2 regions of the Azospirillum sp. TSH58 genome follow, and region 2 is predicted to be linked to the other one. Evidence: riboswitches for the same ligand, from Rfam matches in the RefSeq annotation. Region 2 holds a riboswitch; the other holds the start of a gene.
What was found. A riboswitch is a leader RNA that binds a small molecule or an ion and turns the genes downstream of it on or off. The one in region 2 is predicted to bind S-adenosylmethionine.
Positions count from the first base shown of each region.

Region 1 (7,708 bases), 300 kb from region 2:
TGAACTTGGGCGGGCGCTTCGATTCCGCCTCCAGCGCCGCGCAGAAGATGCGGGTCAGGTCCCCCACGTCCTTGGCGACCAGGAAGTAATGCTTCATGAAGCGTTCCACGCCCTTGGTCCCGGCGTGGTCGGTGTAGCCCATGCGGTTGCCGATCGACGTCTGCACGTCGAAGGTCAGCCGGTCCTCCATGCGCCCGGTCAGGTAGTGCAGGTGGCAGCGCGCGGTCCACAGGAAGTTCTGCGCCTTGGCGAAGCGCTGCGCCTCCTCCGGCAGCAGCACCTTCTTGCCGACCAGATCGTCCACATCCTCGACCCGGTACAGGTACTTGGCGATCCAGAACAGGGTCTGCAGGTCGCGCAGGCCGCCCTTGCCGTCCTTCAGGTTGGGTTCCAGCACATAGCGGCTGTCGCCCAGCTTCAGGTGGCGGTTGTCGCGCTCGGCCAGCTTGGCCTCGACGAACTCCGGCCCGGTGCCGGCCACCACCTCGCGGTCGAAGCGGCGGCGCAGCTCGGTGAACAGCTTGCGCGGACCCCAGAGGTAGCGGGATTCCAGGATGGCGGTGCGGATGGTGACGTCGGCCTTGGACTGGCGGATGCAGTCGTCGACGCTGCGCACGGCGTGGCCGACCTTCAGCCCGAGATCCCACAGGATGTAGAGCATGTACTCCACCACCTGCTCCACCCGCGGGGTGCGCTTGTAGGGCAGCAGGAACAGCAGGTCGATGTCGGAGAAGGGCGCCAGCTCGCCCCGGCCGTAGCCGCCGGTGGCGACGATGTCGAACACCTCGCCGGAGGTCGGGTTGGGCGAGGGGAAGATGTGGGTGACCGTCAGGTCGGCCAGCGAGCGCACCACCCCGTCGGCGAGGTAGCAGTTCTGCCGCACGCAGTCCTCGCCCGATCCCTTCGCCTCGAACCGGGCGCGCACCTCCGCCCGCCCGTCGTTCAGCGCGCCGCGCAGCCGGGCGATCAGGGCGGGGCGCAGCTTGTCGCCGGTCCCATGCTCCGCCACCAGCGTTTCCAGGTCCTCCGCCAGCTTGCGCCGGGACAGGATCGCGCGCTTGTTGGGGATGTTGGCGGTGCCGGCGTCCTTGGCGTCGGACGCGTCGGCGGAGGCGGCGCGGGTGGAGAGCATCGGCAAAACGTGAGCCTTCCCAGGACTGCGAGGGGTGCGACGGACCGTGCGGCGTCCTGACTATAACGGGAAAGAGGATAATTCGCACGCGGCACACCAAAAGTGGCTGCCGTCTGTTTCCTGCATGATCCCATTCGGAGTGCCGCAGGGACGGCAGTGCTGTGATGGCCGTCACTGACGCGCTCCATTCCAAAGAGGTAAGGAGTCGTCCGTGAGACACGCGCGAGGGAGGCCATTGATGATCCCGAACCCCGGAACGGCACGGCGGGAGCTGGCGAACCTCGGGAACGCCCTGACCCTGGCGGAGCGCGGCCTGCCGCGCCACACCCCGGCCGAGCTGATGGCCTGGCTGGTCCACGCCCTGGCGCTGTGCCCCGGCTCCATCGGCGACGCGCTTCTGTTCGAGATCTGCGGCACGGCCACCGACGCCAAGGCGTCCGACGCCGTCAAGATCGCCCAGATCCGCAAGGGCTGGGCCGCCGTGGTGCGGGCGCAGTTCCGCCTGCGGGGCCTGACCGTGGTCGGCGGCGGAGGCGACTGGCGCGCCTGCGCCGCCTGACGAACGGCGTTTTGGTCTCGGCTTACTCCTCGCGCACCGACAGGTGGATGTTGGCGCCGCCGTTGCCTTCCAGGATCTCCGCGGCCTCCACCTCGTCCTCCACCTCGGCGGTGCGCACCCACAGGATGACGCCGCCGGCCTCCAGCGCGCGGCTGAACTCGTCCGTGTCGGGGTGGCTGGTCAGCTCGTCCAGGTAATCCTTGATGGCGACGCCGCCCAGCCCGGCGGCGACGATGGCCGCCAGCGGCGCGGCGATCGGGCCGCCGACGATGGCGAGAAGCCCGGCGGTGGTCAGGGGGAAGGCGTATTTCAGCTCACCGACCAGACCGGTCAGGGCCTCGTCCGTCGGGGCCGGCGGGCGCCGGTCGGCGGCCTCCAGCGAGGTGTGGCTGGCCAGCACCGACAGGTCGTCGCGGTCGAAGCCGGCGTCCAGAAGGGCGGCCACGGCCTTGTCGAACGCCTCGCGGGTCTTGAACAGGGCGACGACCTCGCGCACCTCCCGGACGGTGTCCTGGCCGTTCGTGGTCGGGCCATCTGTGTTGTCGGGCGCTTGCGTCACGGCGGTCTCCTTCGGCTTCGGCTTGCTCGTTCTACGGGCATCGAACAGTCTAACGAAGCGGTCATCGCGGCACCAGCGCGGGCGTGCTAGGGTGCCGGCCCGACCTTGCCCGTCACAACGCAACCGGTTGAAGACCCGTGTCCGACGCGCCCGCCGCCATTCCGCCCATCACCATTCCCCCTGACGCCACCCCGATGATGGCGCAGTATCTGGAGATCAAGCAGGCCCATCCCGACTGCCTGCTGTTCTACCGGATGGGCGACTTCTACGAGATGTTCTTCGAGGACGCGGTGAACGCCGCCCGGACGCTGGACATCGCGCTGACCAAGCGCGGCCAGCATCTGGGCGAGGACATCCCGATGTGCGGCGTCCCGGTCCACAGCCACGAATCCTACCTGCAGCGCCTGATCCGCCAGGGCTTCCGCGTCGCCATCTGCGAACAGATGGAGGACCCGGCGGAGGCCAAGAAGCGCGGCTCCAAGTCGGTGGTGAAGCGCGGCGTCATCCGCATCGTCACCCCCGGCACGCTGACCGAGGACAGCCTGCTCGACTCCCGCGCCTCCAACTGGCTGGCCGCGGTGGCGGAAGCCGCGGGCGGGCTCGGGCTGGCCTGGCTGGAGCTGTCCACCGGCGAGCTGGTCGTGCAGCCGGTGGAGCGCGCCGGGCTGGGCGCCGCGCTCGGCCGCCTCGACCCGCAGGAGGTGCTGGTCTCCGAGAAGCTGTGCCAGAGTCCCGACCTCTACGAGCTGTGGGGCGAGTGGAAGTCCCGCCTGACCGTGCAGCCGACCCCGCGCTTCGACAGCGAGAACGGGCGGCAGCGGCTGCTCGCCCTCTACGGCGTCGGCACGCTGGACGCCTACGGCCAGTTCTCCCGCGCCGAGGTGGCGGCCGCCGGCGCGCTGGTCGCCTATGTGGAGCTGACGCAGAAGGGCCGCGTGCCGCGCCTGTCGCCGCCGCGCCGGCTCGGCCCCGGCGCCGTCATGGAGATCGACGCGGCGACCCGCCGCAACCTGGAGTTGACCCGCACCCTGACCGGCGAGCGGCGCGGCAGCCTGCTCGCCACCATCGACCGCACGGTGACCGGGGCGGGCGCGCGTCTGCTCGCCGCCCAGCTCTCCGCGCCGCTGACCAACCCGGCGGCCATCGCCAAGCGGCTGGACATGGTCGAATTCGCGCTGGGCGAGGAGCGGCTGCGCGCCGACCTGCGCGAGGCGCTGCGCCGCTGCCCGGACCTGGAGCGCGCCCTGTCCCGCCTGACGCTGGGGCGCGGCGGCCCGCGCGATCTGGCGTCGGTGCGCGACGCTCTGGCCCAGGCCTCGGCCATCCGCCTGCTGCTGAACGGCCATCCCGGCGGCCCGCTGCCCGACGGGCTGGGCGCCGTGGCCAAGGGGCTGGGCGAGCACAGCGAGCTGGTCAATCAGCTGACCCAGGCGCTGGCGCCGGAACTGCCGCTGCTCGCCCGCGACGGCGGCTTCATCGCGCGCGACTATTCCTACGCGCTGGACGAGCTGGTGACCCTGCGCGACGAGAGCCGGCGGCTGATCGCCGGGCTCCAGGTCAAATACGCCGGCATCGCCGGGGTGCCGGCGCTGAAGATCAAGCACAACAACGTGCTCGGCTATCACATCGAGGTGACGGCGACCCACGCGGACAAGCTGATGTCCGAGAAGGGGCGCGAGGTCTTCATGCACCGTCAGACCATGGCGAACGCCGTGCGCTTCGGCACGGTCGAGCTGTCGGACCTGGAGCGCCGCATCTCCGAGGCCGCCGACAAGGCGCTGGCCGTGGAGCTGGAGCTGTTCAACGACCTCGTGGAGGAGGTGACCAGCCGCGCCGAGGCCATCGCCCAGGCCGCCCACGCGCTGGCCGCTCTGGACGTCGCCGCCTCGCTGGCCGAGCTGGCGGCGGAGCGGCGCTACCGCCGGCCGGTGGTGGACGGCAGCCTCGCCTTCTCGATCAAGGGCGGGCGCCACCCGGTGGTGGAGGCGGTGCTGGACGCCGGCAACGCCGGCCCCTTCGTCGCCAACGACTGCGACCTCGCCCCGGACAACCGGCTGTGGCTGCTGACCGGCCCGAACATGGCCGGCAAGTCCACCTTCCTGCGCCAGAACGCGCTGATCGCCGTGCTGGCCCAGATGGGCAGCTTCGTGCCGGCGGAAAGCGCGCACATCGGGGTGGTGGACCGGCTCTACAGCCGCGTCGGCGCCGCCGACGATCTGGCGCGCGGCCGTTCCACCTTCATGGTGGAGATGGTGGAGACCGCGGCCATCCTGAACCAGTCCGGCGACCGCGCGCTGGTCATCCTTGACGAGATCGGGCGCGGCACCGCGACCTTCGACGGCCTGTCCATCGCCTGGGCCTGCGTGGAGCATCTGCACGACGTCAACCGCTGCCGCGCGCTGTTCGCCACCCACTACCACGAGCTGACCATGCTGGCCGGCAAGCTGCCGGGCCTGTCCTGCCACACCATGCGCATCAAGGAATGGCAGGGCGACGTGGTCTTCCTGCACGAGGTGACGGCGGGGGCGGCGGACCGCAGCTATGGCATCCATGTGGCGAAGCTGGCCGGGCTGCCCGGCGCCGTGGTGGGCCGCGCCGAGGAGGTGCTGACCATCCTGGAATCGGGCGACCAGAACGCCGCCATCCACCGTCTGGCCGAAGACCTGCCGCTGTTCAGCGCCGCCCTGAAGCGTCAGCCGCCAACCCCCGCGACGTCCCCCGCCGCCCCGCCGGAGCCGTCGCGGGTGGAGGAGGCGCTGAAGTCCATCGACCCGGACAGCCTGACGCCGCGGCAGGCGCTCGACGAGTTGTACCGGTTGCGTGGATTGCTCTCTTAAGCGGGAGTAATTGCGAAGAAAAACACGCCATTGTATGAAAACCCGCCGCCGCAGCGCTTCGTCCTCCGGAGGATGGGCGCTGTCATCCAAGCGGCGGAAAGGGGGTGTGTTTATTGACCCCTGGTAAGGTGCTGGTGATCTGCACGGTCATCCAGACGGTCGTCGCGATCCTCGCGCTGCTCGTCGCCGTGCTGTAACCCAGACGACGGAGGGGCGGCGTAGCAGCGCCGCCCCTCTTTTCGTGTGCACGCCGTTCCGGCCATCGGCCTTTCCGAGCGTGCGGTACCGGAGGTGTCGTCTATTGACCACTGGTACGGGAAATATAGCGCTGAACCACAGCCGTCGCAATCCCATCCCATGGGCGCTACGCCCGTTCCACGGCGTCCTCGTCCAACGGGGCACCGCGGTCGCGGATGGGGGTGACATGACGCTGCGCGTGGCGCAGCTTCTCCTCCACCGCCTCGGTCACGAACTGGTCGAGCGAGCGGCCCTCCCGCTCGGCGGCCTTGGACGCTGCGGATTCCAGCGATTTGTGCAGATGAACCATTCGGTGCCTCCCCCAACGCGGAACGGGATCTGTCCAGTGCTTCACATGGGAAGCCCGCGCCAGTCCTGCGAGCGGCCTATCCGGAAGCGCTGTCCCGCTCGGCGGTGTCCGGCGGCACGACCGCGGGCGGCAGAACCGGCTTGGCGTGGAGCGCGCGGGCGGCGACGGCCATGGGGTCCTCGCCCGGCGCGCAGGGATGGGTGGCGGCCAGCAGGGCCTCGGGCACGCTGGCGGCGATGTAGTCGGCGACCGTCTCGTGCACCGGGATGATCATGGCGATGCGGGTCAGGTCCACCACCTTGCGCACCTGCCCGGAGGCGCAGAGCAGGGACAGCGCCTTGCCCGCCGACAGGGCCTCGCCGTTCATCACCAGCAGCAGGCCGATGCCGGCGCTGTCGATGAACTCCAGCCCGGTCAGGTCGAGGAGATGCCGGCGCTCGGCCCCGTTCTTCACGTCGGCGATGGCCTGCCGCACCGGGCCGGCGTCCTGGCTGGTGAAGCGCCCGGTGAGCACCAGACGGGCGAAGTGCCGCTCCTGCTCCTTGCGATACTGCACGGCCCGCACCCCTTTCCGACGTCCGGCGGCCATGATCCGGTCCGGGCCGTCGCCGGGCAAGCGGGCGGCGCCCTCGGGTCCTGCGCGATGTTGACGCAGGGCGGCCTCTTTTTATCACGGCTTCCTTGTCCCTTGACGGCGCGACGCGGCGGTCCTACAAGCGAGGACACGTGGTGATTTGGTCGACCGGCTTGCGGGCCACGTAAAACAACCCGCTAAAAAGGTCCGAGCCGCGTCCGCGCCTCGACCCGATCGGTCGGGGCGTTTTTTGTTGTGCCGGTCTGCCCCGCCGGCGGACAGAGGAGACAAAGCGGCCATGGCGCGCACCGATCATCGCAATCCGAACGTCGCGGGGCTTCGCCCGCGCTCCCGTCTGGTCCATGGCGGCGTCCGCCGCTCGTCCTTCGACGAGACCTGCGAGGCGCTCTACCAGACCTCCGGCTTCGTCTACGGCTCGGCGGAGGAGGCGGAGAGCGCCTTCGTCAACGACGGCTCCCGCCACGTCTATTCGCGCTTCCGCAACCCGACCACGGCGATGTTCGAGGACCGGCTGTGCGAGTATGAGGGGGCGGCCTGGGCCTACGCCACGACCAGCGGCATGGCCGCGGTGCACGGCGCCCTGTGGTCGAACCTGCGCACCGGCGACCGCATCGTGGCGCCGCGCTCGCTGTTCATCTCCTGCTACTGGGTGATCAAGGAGCTGTCGGCCCGCTTCGGGGTCGAGGCGGTCTTCGTCGACGGCACCGACCTGTCCCAGTGGGAAGAGGCGCTGGCCAAGCCGACCAAGGTCGTCTTCCTGGAGACGCCCAGCAACCCGGGGCTGGAGGTCGTCGATCTGCGCGCCGTCAGCGAGCTGGCCCACAAGGCCGGGGCCAAGGTGGTGGTGGACAACGCCTTCGCCACGCCGGTGCTGCAGCGCCCGTTCGAGATGGGGGCCGACGTCGTCATCTATTCGGCGACCAAGCACATCGACGGCCAGGGCCGCTGTCTGGGCGGCATCATTCTGACCAACGACAAGCAGTACGGGTCGGAGGTGATCCACCCCTACCTGCGCCACACCGGCCCGACCATTTCGCCCTTCAACGCCTGGCTTCTGCTGAAGGGGCTGGAGACGCTGGAGCTGCGCGTGTCGGCGCAGAGCGCCGCGGCCCTGACGGTGGCGGAGTTCCTGGAAGGCCACGCGAAGGTGGAGCGGGTGCTCTATCCGGGCCTGCCCAGCCACCCGCAGCACGATCTCGTCCGCAGCCAGATGACCGGCGGCGGCACCATGCTGTCGATCTTCCTGAAGGGCGGCAAGGAGGAGGCCTTCCGCGCCCTGAACGATCTGCGGATGGTGATGATCTCCAACAATCTGGGCGACTCGAAGAGCCTGATCACCCACCCCGACACCACCACCCATTCCAAGCTGACGGTGGAGGAGAAGGCGGCGGCGAACATCCGTCCCAACCTGCTCCGCCTGTCCGTCGGGCTGGAGGACGCCCAGGACATCGTCGAAGACCTCGACCGCGCGCTCGCTTC
Region 1 is NZ_CP022364.1:1,540,371-1,548,078, reverse strand. Features, by position in the region: gene TSH58p_RS10825 ([protein-PII] uridylyltransferase) at 1-1,132, opposite strand, end outside; gene TSH58p_RS10820 (hypothetical protein) at 1,371-1,691, shown strand; gene TSH58p_RS10815 (hypothetical protein) at 1,714-2,250, opposite strand; gene mutS (DNA mismatch repair protein MutS) at 2,445-5,087, shown strand; gene TSH58p_RS10805 (hypothetical protein) at 5,452-5,634, opposite strand; gene TSH58p_RS10800 (STAS domain-containing protein) at 5,711-6,223, opposite strand; SAM riboswitch at 6,351-6,430, shown strand; gene metZ (O-succinylhomoserine sulfhydrylase) at 6,507-7,708, shown strand, end outside.
Region 1: it holds a riboswitch for S-adenosylmethionine, as region 2 does, so the genes downstream of both, metZ (O-succinylhomoserine sulfhydrylase) here and metA (homoserine O-succinyltransferase) in region 2, are expected to answer to the same signal.

Region 2 (7,708 bases):
TTCCCGCCCGCCGCGCGTCAGCCCGGCCGCCGCGGCGCATCTGCTCTGGCTCGCCTTGCAGATGGACGACGCGGTGCGGCCGGCGGGGGAGGGTGACGGGGCGGATCGGCTGCCCTGATGGCGGCCTATCCCGCCGTTCCGATGCGGGCGAGATCGAAGGGCGTCGTCTGGTAGATCCGGTTGATCCAGTTCGCGAACAGCAGATGGGCGTGGCTCCGCCACCGGTTCTCGGGCGGGAGGCTGGGGTCGTCATCGGGGAAATAGCCCTGGGGAACCGGCGTGGCCGCGTCCTTGGCGACGTCCCGGACATACTCGTTGCGCAGCGTGTCGGTGTCGTATTCGATGTGGTTGAACATGTGCAGCGACCGGTGGGCGGCGTCCTCCAGCAGGCAGGGGCCGGTTTCCGGGGAGTCCAGGAGCACCCGCAGGCCGCTTTCGGGGGGAATGTCCTCCTCCCGCACCTCGGTCCAGCGCGAGACCGGGATGGGCACGCCGTCGGACAGGCCGCACAGATAGGGCGATGCGGGGGCGCGGTTGCGGTGCCGGTACACGCCGGACGCCTTGCGCGGCAGAAGATGCTTCGGCACGCCGTGGAAATGATGAACGGCGGCCTGCGCCGCCCAGCAGATGTTCAGGCAGGAATGGACGTGGCTCTGCGTCCAGTCGAAGACCGAACACAGCTCGTCCCAGTAGGACACCTCCTCGAAGGGCATCGTCTCGACCGGCGCGCCGGTGATGATGAAGCCGTCGAAGGTCTCGCGGCGCACGTCCTCCCACGACCGGTAGAAGGCGCTCATGTGGTCCGCCGCGGTGTTGCGCGGCACATGGTTGGTGATCCGGATCAGCGACAGCTCGACCTGAAGCGGCGTGCTGCCGAGAAGGCGCGCGATCTGCGTCTCGGTCCGGATCTTGTCGGGCATCAGGTTGAGCAGGCCGAAGCGCAGGGGCCGGATGTCCTGCCGGATGGCGTCGGCCTCCTGCATGACCATGACGCCCTCGGCCTGCAGGGCGGTGAAGGCGGGAAGATCGTTGGGTATCTTGATGGGCATGACTCGTCCGGCTCCGCTGTCGGTGCATCGGTCGGAACAGACGTCATGGCGAACCCCGTTTGTTTGCCGGTCCGGCCACATCCCCCTTCGGGACGCCACCTTGCTCGGGAAAGCAGGTTGGCGTTGAGCGTCCGCTCAACTCTTGATGCGCGGTGCACATTATACGGGCAGCGGCGGCTTGGCAACAGCGGCGGGACCGCCGGCGGGCGGTCCCGGTCGCATGATGTCCAGGCCGCGCCGCCTCAGGCCGCCTTGATGGCGACGAGGAAGTTCTCGACCTCGCTCTTCAGGCGCATCGCCCCCTGGTTCAGGTCGCCGGAGGCCGACATCACCTGGGTCGCGGCGCTGCCGGTCTCGGTCGCGGCCTGCGACACGCGGCCGATGTTGCTGGTCACTTCCTGGGTGCTCTGCGCCGCCTGCTGGACGTTGCGGCTGATCTCCTGGGTCGCCGCACCCTGCTCCTCGATGGCGGCGGCGATGGAGGAGGAGATGTCGTTGATCGAGGAGATGGTCGCCCCGATGCCGCGGATGGCGCCGACCGCACCGCCGGTGGCCGCCTGGATGGCGCCGATCTGCTGGGCGATCTCCTCGGTCGCCTTGGAGGTCTGGTTGGCGAGGCTCTTGACCTCGCTCGCCACGACGGCGAAGCCCTTGCCGGCCTCGCCGGCGCGGGCCGCCTCGATGGTGGCGTTCAGCGCCAGCAGGTTGGTCTGGGCGGCGATGTTCTGGATCAGGTCCACCACGTCGCCGATGCGCTGGGCCGCTTCCGACAGCCCCTGCACGGTGGCGTTGGTGCGGTCGGCCTCGTCCACCGCCTTGCCGGCGATGCCGGCCGACTGCGAGACCTGCTGGGAGATCTCGGTGATGGAGGCGGCCATCTCCTCCGACGCGGCGGCGACGGTCTGCACGTTGGCGGAGGTCAGCTCGGCCGCCGCCGCCGCGCTGCCGGCCTCGGCCCGGGTGTGCTCGGCGATGTCGGTCATGCTGCGGGCGGTGGTGTCGAGCTGCGACGCCGCGGCGCCCACGGTCTGCAGGACGCTGTGCACCGCGCTGTCGAAGTTGCGGATCAGCGAATCGATCCGTTCGGTGCGGCGGCGCTTGTTCTCCTCCTCGGCGGCCTGGGCGGCGGTCAGGCGCTCCGCCTCGATCAGCCCGTCCTTGAAGACCTGCACCGCGCGGGCCATGGCGCCGATCTCGTCCTGGCGGGCGCCGCCCTCCACCGCGACGCCGAGGTCGCGCTTGGCCAGACGGTCCATGATGGAGGTCAGGGCGACGATGGGCCGGGCGACCGACTTCGTCATGGCGATGCCGGCGAACAGGCAGAGGACCGCCACGAAGGCGATGGCCCCCAGAATCCAGCGCTGCGCCCCGACATAGGTGGCCCGCCCCGAGTCCGCCGCCTTCGCCGCATTCTGGACGTTGGAGGCGGTCAGCTCGTTGATGAGCGCGGAGCACTCATCGAACGCCCTGCGTGATTCCTCCCGATAGATACCCGTGGCCTTCTCGTTCTCGTTGGCCCGGGAAGGGGGAAGCAGCTTGCCCTGGCTGATTTTCAGATAGCTGTCCCAGACAGCCTCCCAGCGCTTGAAGGTCTGGGTTTCCCAGCCGGAGGCGAGCAGCGGCTCATACTTCCGCCTGGCCTCCGCCAAGCGGTTCAGAACCGTGGTCATCTCCTTTTCCACCTCGGCCATTTCCGCGGGGTAAAGGGCGAGGATGTGGGAGGCCTCCAGGATGCGGTAGTCGTTCGCCGCACCGTCGATCTCCCCGATGGCGGTGACGCTGGGCAGCCAGTTGGAGCGAATTTCCTCAGCGGCGTGGTTGACGGTGCTCAGCCGGTCAACGGCGAACAGTCCCAAGGCGACCGACATCAGCAGGACACAGACGGTGGCGGCGACCACCTTGGTCCGGATGGTCATGGAACTCAGCATGGACATGGCACGTGTCTCTTCCCCGGAAGCGAAATCATGGCGATCGATTGTATTGAGTCTGAACGAAAGGATTTGGCAGACCAGACGCCCATGCGCCGGGCGTTGGACTTACCGGGATCAAATGATGGAACAACAAATATTAAGAAAGACGCAAGGGCGGCGAAGGGCGGTCCGCCTTGCGCTTTCCCGGGTGGACTCTTTCTTTTAATAAAGATGAACGGCCGGAAGGCCGCCGGCCAAGGGTCAGAGAGACGGCGCGTAGGTGGCCAGCAGGAAGGACAGGGTGACCACGCTGGCGATGGTGGACATCAGGATCGCGGCGGAGGTGCGCTCCACATAGATGCGGTACTGGCTGGCCACCACGAAGGTCAGGGCGCCGGTGGGCAGGCCGGCGAGGATGATGGCCGACCCGGCCCAGAAGGGGTCCAGCGGGAACAGGGTCTGGATGAGGAGCCAGGCCAGCGCCGGCTGCACTACCAGTTTCAGGGCGCTGATCCAGCCGACCTCCAGCAGGTTGGCCTTCAGGCTCTGGGTCGCCAGGAACAGGCCGATGGCGAACAGGGCGCAGGGACCGGCGGAGGCGCCCATCAGATCGCAGTAGATGGCGATCGGGCGCGGCACCGGCATGCCGGACAGGAAGACCGACCAGGCGAGCCCGAGGGCCGTGGAGATGATCAGCGGGTTCTTGACCAGCGCCCGGCCGACGTCGCGCAGCGCCTTGCCGATCCCGCCGCCCTGGCTGTTGGCGAATTCCAGCCAGATCACCGCGATGCCGACCATGATCGCGCTCATGATGACGGTGGCGAGGATGGCCGGGGCCAGACGGTCCGGGCCGAAGGCCGCCAGGAACAGCGGGATGCCCATGTAGCCGGTGTTGGAAAAGCAGGCGTTCAGCCCCTGCATGCACTGGATCTGCGTCCGCTCCCGGTGGATCAGCCAGCCGAGCAGCGCGCCCAGCGCGTAGACCGCCAGCATCGAGCCGAGGAAGGCGCCGATGAAGGGGCCGTTGAAGATCTCCGCCACCGAGCGCTTCGCGGTGCCGAGGAACAGCACCGGCGGCAGGGCCATCCAATAGACGAACTTGTTCAGCGCCTCCGACGAGGCGGGACCGAGCAGCTTCGCCTTACCGGAGAGGACGCCCGCCAGGATGATGGCGAAGACCGGGAGCGCCACGTTGATGACCACCGACATGGGGCCCGACCTTAAGGGGCAGCCCGTCTCCTGTCGAGGGACCCACCCTTCCGTCGGAGACATGGCTCCCTTGACGGCGCGCGGGGGGCGGGCAAGATTGGGCGGGGCCCTTTTTCCGCAGGAGTTTCGATGATCAACCACCACAGCGCGCTCATCTACGTCATGGTGCTGGTGTCGGCGTGCGACGGCGACATGACGGACGCGGAGCTTGAGGCCATCGGCGAGAACGTCCGCTACCTGCCGATCTTCAAGGATTTCGACATCGACCGGCTGACCGACGTGACCCGCGAATGCTCCGGCCTGCTGGCCGACGCCGACGGGCTGGAGACGACGCTCCAGATCGTCAAGGAGGCGATTCCGTCCAAGCTGTCCGAAACCGCCTACGCGCTCGCCTGCGACATCGCCGCGGCGGACCCGTCGGCCTCGCAGGAGGAGCTGCGGATGCTGGAGCTGATCCGGCACAAGCTGGGCGTGGACCGGCTGTGCGCCGCCGCCATCGAACGCGGCGCGCGGGCGCGCCACACCCGCCTGTGACGGACCGCGACATGACCGGACGGACGGGTCTGGCGGGGCGGACGGTCGGCTTCATCGGGCTGGGCCTGATGGGCCGGCCCATGGCCCGCAATCTGGCGAAGGCCGGCGCGGCCCTGGTGATCAGCAGCCGCAGCCCCGGCCCGGTCGAGGAGCTGGCCGGCGAGGGCATGAGCCCCGCCGCTTCTCCCGCCGAGGTCGCCGCCCGCGCCGATGCCATCGTTCTGATGCTGTCGGACACGGTGGCGGTGGAGGCGGTGGCCGCGGCCCTGATCGAGGCGCTGCGGCCCGGCCATCTCGTCATCGACATGGGCACCACGGCGGTCGGGGCGACCCGCAAGCTGGCCGAGGCCGTCCGCGCCAAGGGCGCGGACTGGGTCGACGCCCCGGTGTCCGGCGGCACGGTGGCGGCGGAGGCCGGCACCCTGACCATCATGGCCGGCGGCACGGAGGAGGCCTTCGCCCGCGCCCTGCCGCTGTTCCAGGCGATGGGCCAGCGCATCACCCATGTCGGTGACAGCGGGGCCGGGCAGGTCGCCAAGATGGCGAATCAGGTGATCGTCGCGCTGAGCATCGGCGCGGTGGCCGAGGCGCTGGCGCTGGCCAAGGCGGCGGGGGTGGAGCCGGGCAAGGTCCGCGACGCCATCCGCGGCGGCTTCGCCGAGTCGCGCATCCTGGAGCTGCACGGCCAGCGCATGGTCTCCGGCGACTTCACGCCGGGCGGCCGCGTGGTCACCCAGATCAAGGACCTGAAACAGGCGGAGGAACTGGCGGAGCAGTCCGGCATCCAGCTTCCCGCGCTGGGCCTCAGCCTGGAGCTGTTCGAGTTGCTGGCCGAACAGGGCGACGGCGGGCTGGACCACTCCGCCCTGTACCGGCTGTTCGTCAAGTAAGCCCTTCAGGCTCCGGTCGGGTCGCTTCGTCCGGAGCCATTGAGGACAAGCCATCAAGGGTCAGATGCAGCAAGGGGAACGGGCGGCCGCTGTCGTCCAGCGCGGACCGCCCGACCTCCCGGAAACCGAGACGCCGATAGAAGGCCCGGGCGGCGCCGTTCTGCTCGTTCACATCGACCGTCAGCTCCGGTCCGCCTTCCAGCGCGCGGGCGACCAGGGCGCGGCCGATCCCCCGGCCGTGCCACGCCGGATCGACGAACAGCGTGTCGATCTTCCGCCCGGTCATGCCCAGGAAGCCGACCGGCCGGTCGTCACCGTCCACGGCGACCAGAAGCGCTGCCGCCGGAAGATACTGGTCGCGCACGAGGTCGGCGTAGAAACCGATGTCCTCCTCGCTCAGGAAGTCGTGCGTGCTGCGCACCGCGGCGAGCCAGACGGCGAACAGCGCCGGGGCGTCGTCCGGGCGGGAGGAGCGGATCGGGATCACGCGTCGAGATACTCCTTCGCCAGCAGCTCGGCGATCTGCACCGCGTTGAGCGCGGCGCCCTTGCGCAGGTTGTCGGTGGACGCCCAGAAGGACAGGCCGTTGTCCACCGTGTAGTCCTCGCGGATGCGGCTGACGAAGACCGGATCGTCGCCGGCGACCTCGACCGGGGTGATGTAGCCGTCGTTCTCCTGCTGGTCGATCACCTGCATGCCCGGCGCCTTGCGCAGGATGCGGCGGGCCTCCTCGGCGGTCACCGGCTCCACGCACTCGACGGTGATCGCGGCGGAATGACCGATGAAGACGGGGACGCGGACGCAGGTCGCGCTCACCTTGATCTTGGGGTCGAGGATCTTCTTCGTCTCGACGTTCATCGCCCACTCGTCCCGCGTCGCGCCGTCCTCCATGAAGGGGCCGATGTGCGGGATGACGTTGAAGGCGATCTGCTTGGAGAAGACGGACTTCTGCACCGGGTCGTTGACGTAGATGGCGCGGGTCTGGCTGAACAGCTCGTCCATGCCCTCCTTGCCGGCGTCCGAGGCCGCCTGGTAGGTGGAGACCACGACGCGGCTCACCGTGACCTGCTCGTGCAGGGGCTTCAGCGCCATGGCCAGCAGGATGGCCGCGCCGCCGGGGCTGGCGACGATGTTCTTCTTCGCGTAGCCGGCGAGCGCGTCGGCGTTGACCTCCGGGACCACCAGCGGGACGTCGGGGTCCATGCGGAACTGCGGGCTGGCGTCGATCACCACGGCGCCCGCGGCGGCGGCGCGCGGCGCGTGGGCCGCCGAGACCTTGGCGTCCGCGGCGAACAGCGCGATGTCCACGCCCTTGAAGTCGAAGCGGGCGACGTCCTGGACCTTCAGCACCTCGTCCTCGCCGAAGGACACCTCCTTGCCGACCGCGCTGTCGGCGGCCAGGGCGATCACCGCGTCGGCCGGGAACCGGCGGTCGGCGAGGGTGGCCAGCATTTCCCGTCCGACGTTGCCGGTGGCGCCGACGACCGCGACTGTGTAGCCCATGGCGGTTAATCCCTGTGATATACGGTGCGAAGAGGGCTTGAGGTATGCGGTTCCCAATGGAATTGCAACAGCGCCCGCGTTGTGACACCGTGTGCGCCCTATCACGAACGACCGCGACCGGCACTCCGGGGCATGCCCACTCCGCTCGAAGACATCATCGCCAAGGCGATCAAGGACGCGGACAAGTCCTTCTTCAACGAGGACTACACCAAGCAGGCCCGCTCGGTGATGAACGCGCTGAAGAAGGCCGGCTACGAGGTCGCTCCGGTCCGCCCGCCCGAGGGGCTGGTGGAGTGGGCCAAGGAGAACATCCCCTTCGGCCGGCTGCGTCCGGCGGAGCTGATTACCCAGATGTATTCGATGATGGTGGAGAATGTTCGCCGCTTCGACAAGTAATAGGCTGAACGGCGAAACCGGGTTTCGGCCCTGGTAATACCAGCTGCAGCAAAGCCCGTTAGTTTTCAGGCACTTCCCGCGGTGCGCCATTTTGGCCACGGCCAAGTCCCTGCCGTTGACTCGTGTGCGGTAGAGGCGTAATTCAATCGCCAAACACAGCAGGGCTTAAAACTTTCGGTCTCGCATCACCCGCCGTCGCGGCAACAGCCCTCCTTGC
Region 2 is NZ_CP022364.1:1,242,887-1,250,594, reverse strand. Features, by position in the region: gene TSH58p_RS09485 (hypothetical protein) at 1-118, shown strand, start outside; gene metA (homoserine O-succinyltransferase) at 126-1,049, opposite strand; SAM-I-IV-variant riboswitch at 1,099-1,203, opposite strand; gene TSH58p_RS09475 (methyl-accepting chemotaxis protein) at 1,292-2,983, opposite strand; gene TSH58p_RS09470 (AEC family transporter) at 3,221-4,168, opposite strand; gene TSH58p_RS09465 (tellurite resistance TerB family protein) at 4,298-4,702, shown strand; gene TSH58p_RS09460 (NAD(P)-dependent oxidoreductase) at 4,714-5,592, shown strand; gene TSH58p_RS09455 (acetyltransferase) at 5,585-6,079, opposite strand; gene TSH58p_RS09450 (aspartate-semialdehyde dehydrogenase) at 6,076-7,095, opposite strand; gene TSH58p_RS09445 (hypothetical protein) at 7,228-7,491, shown strand.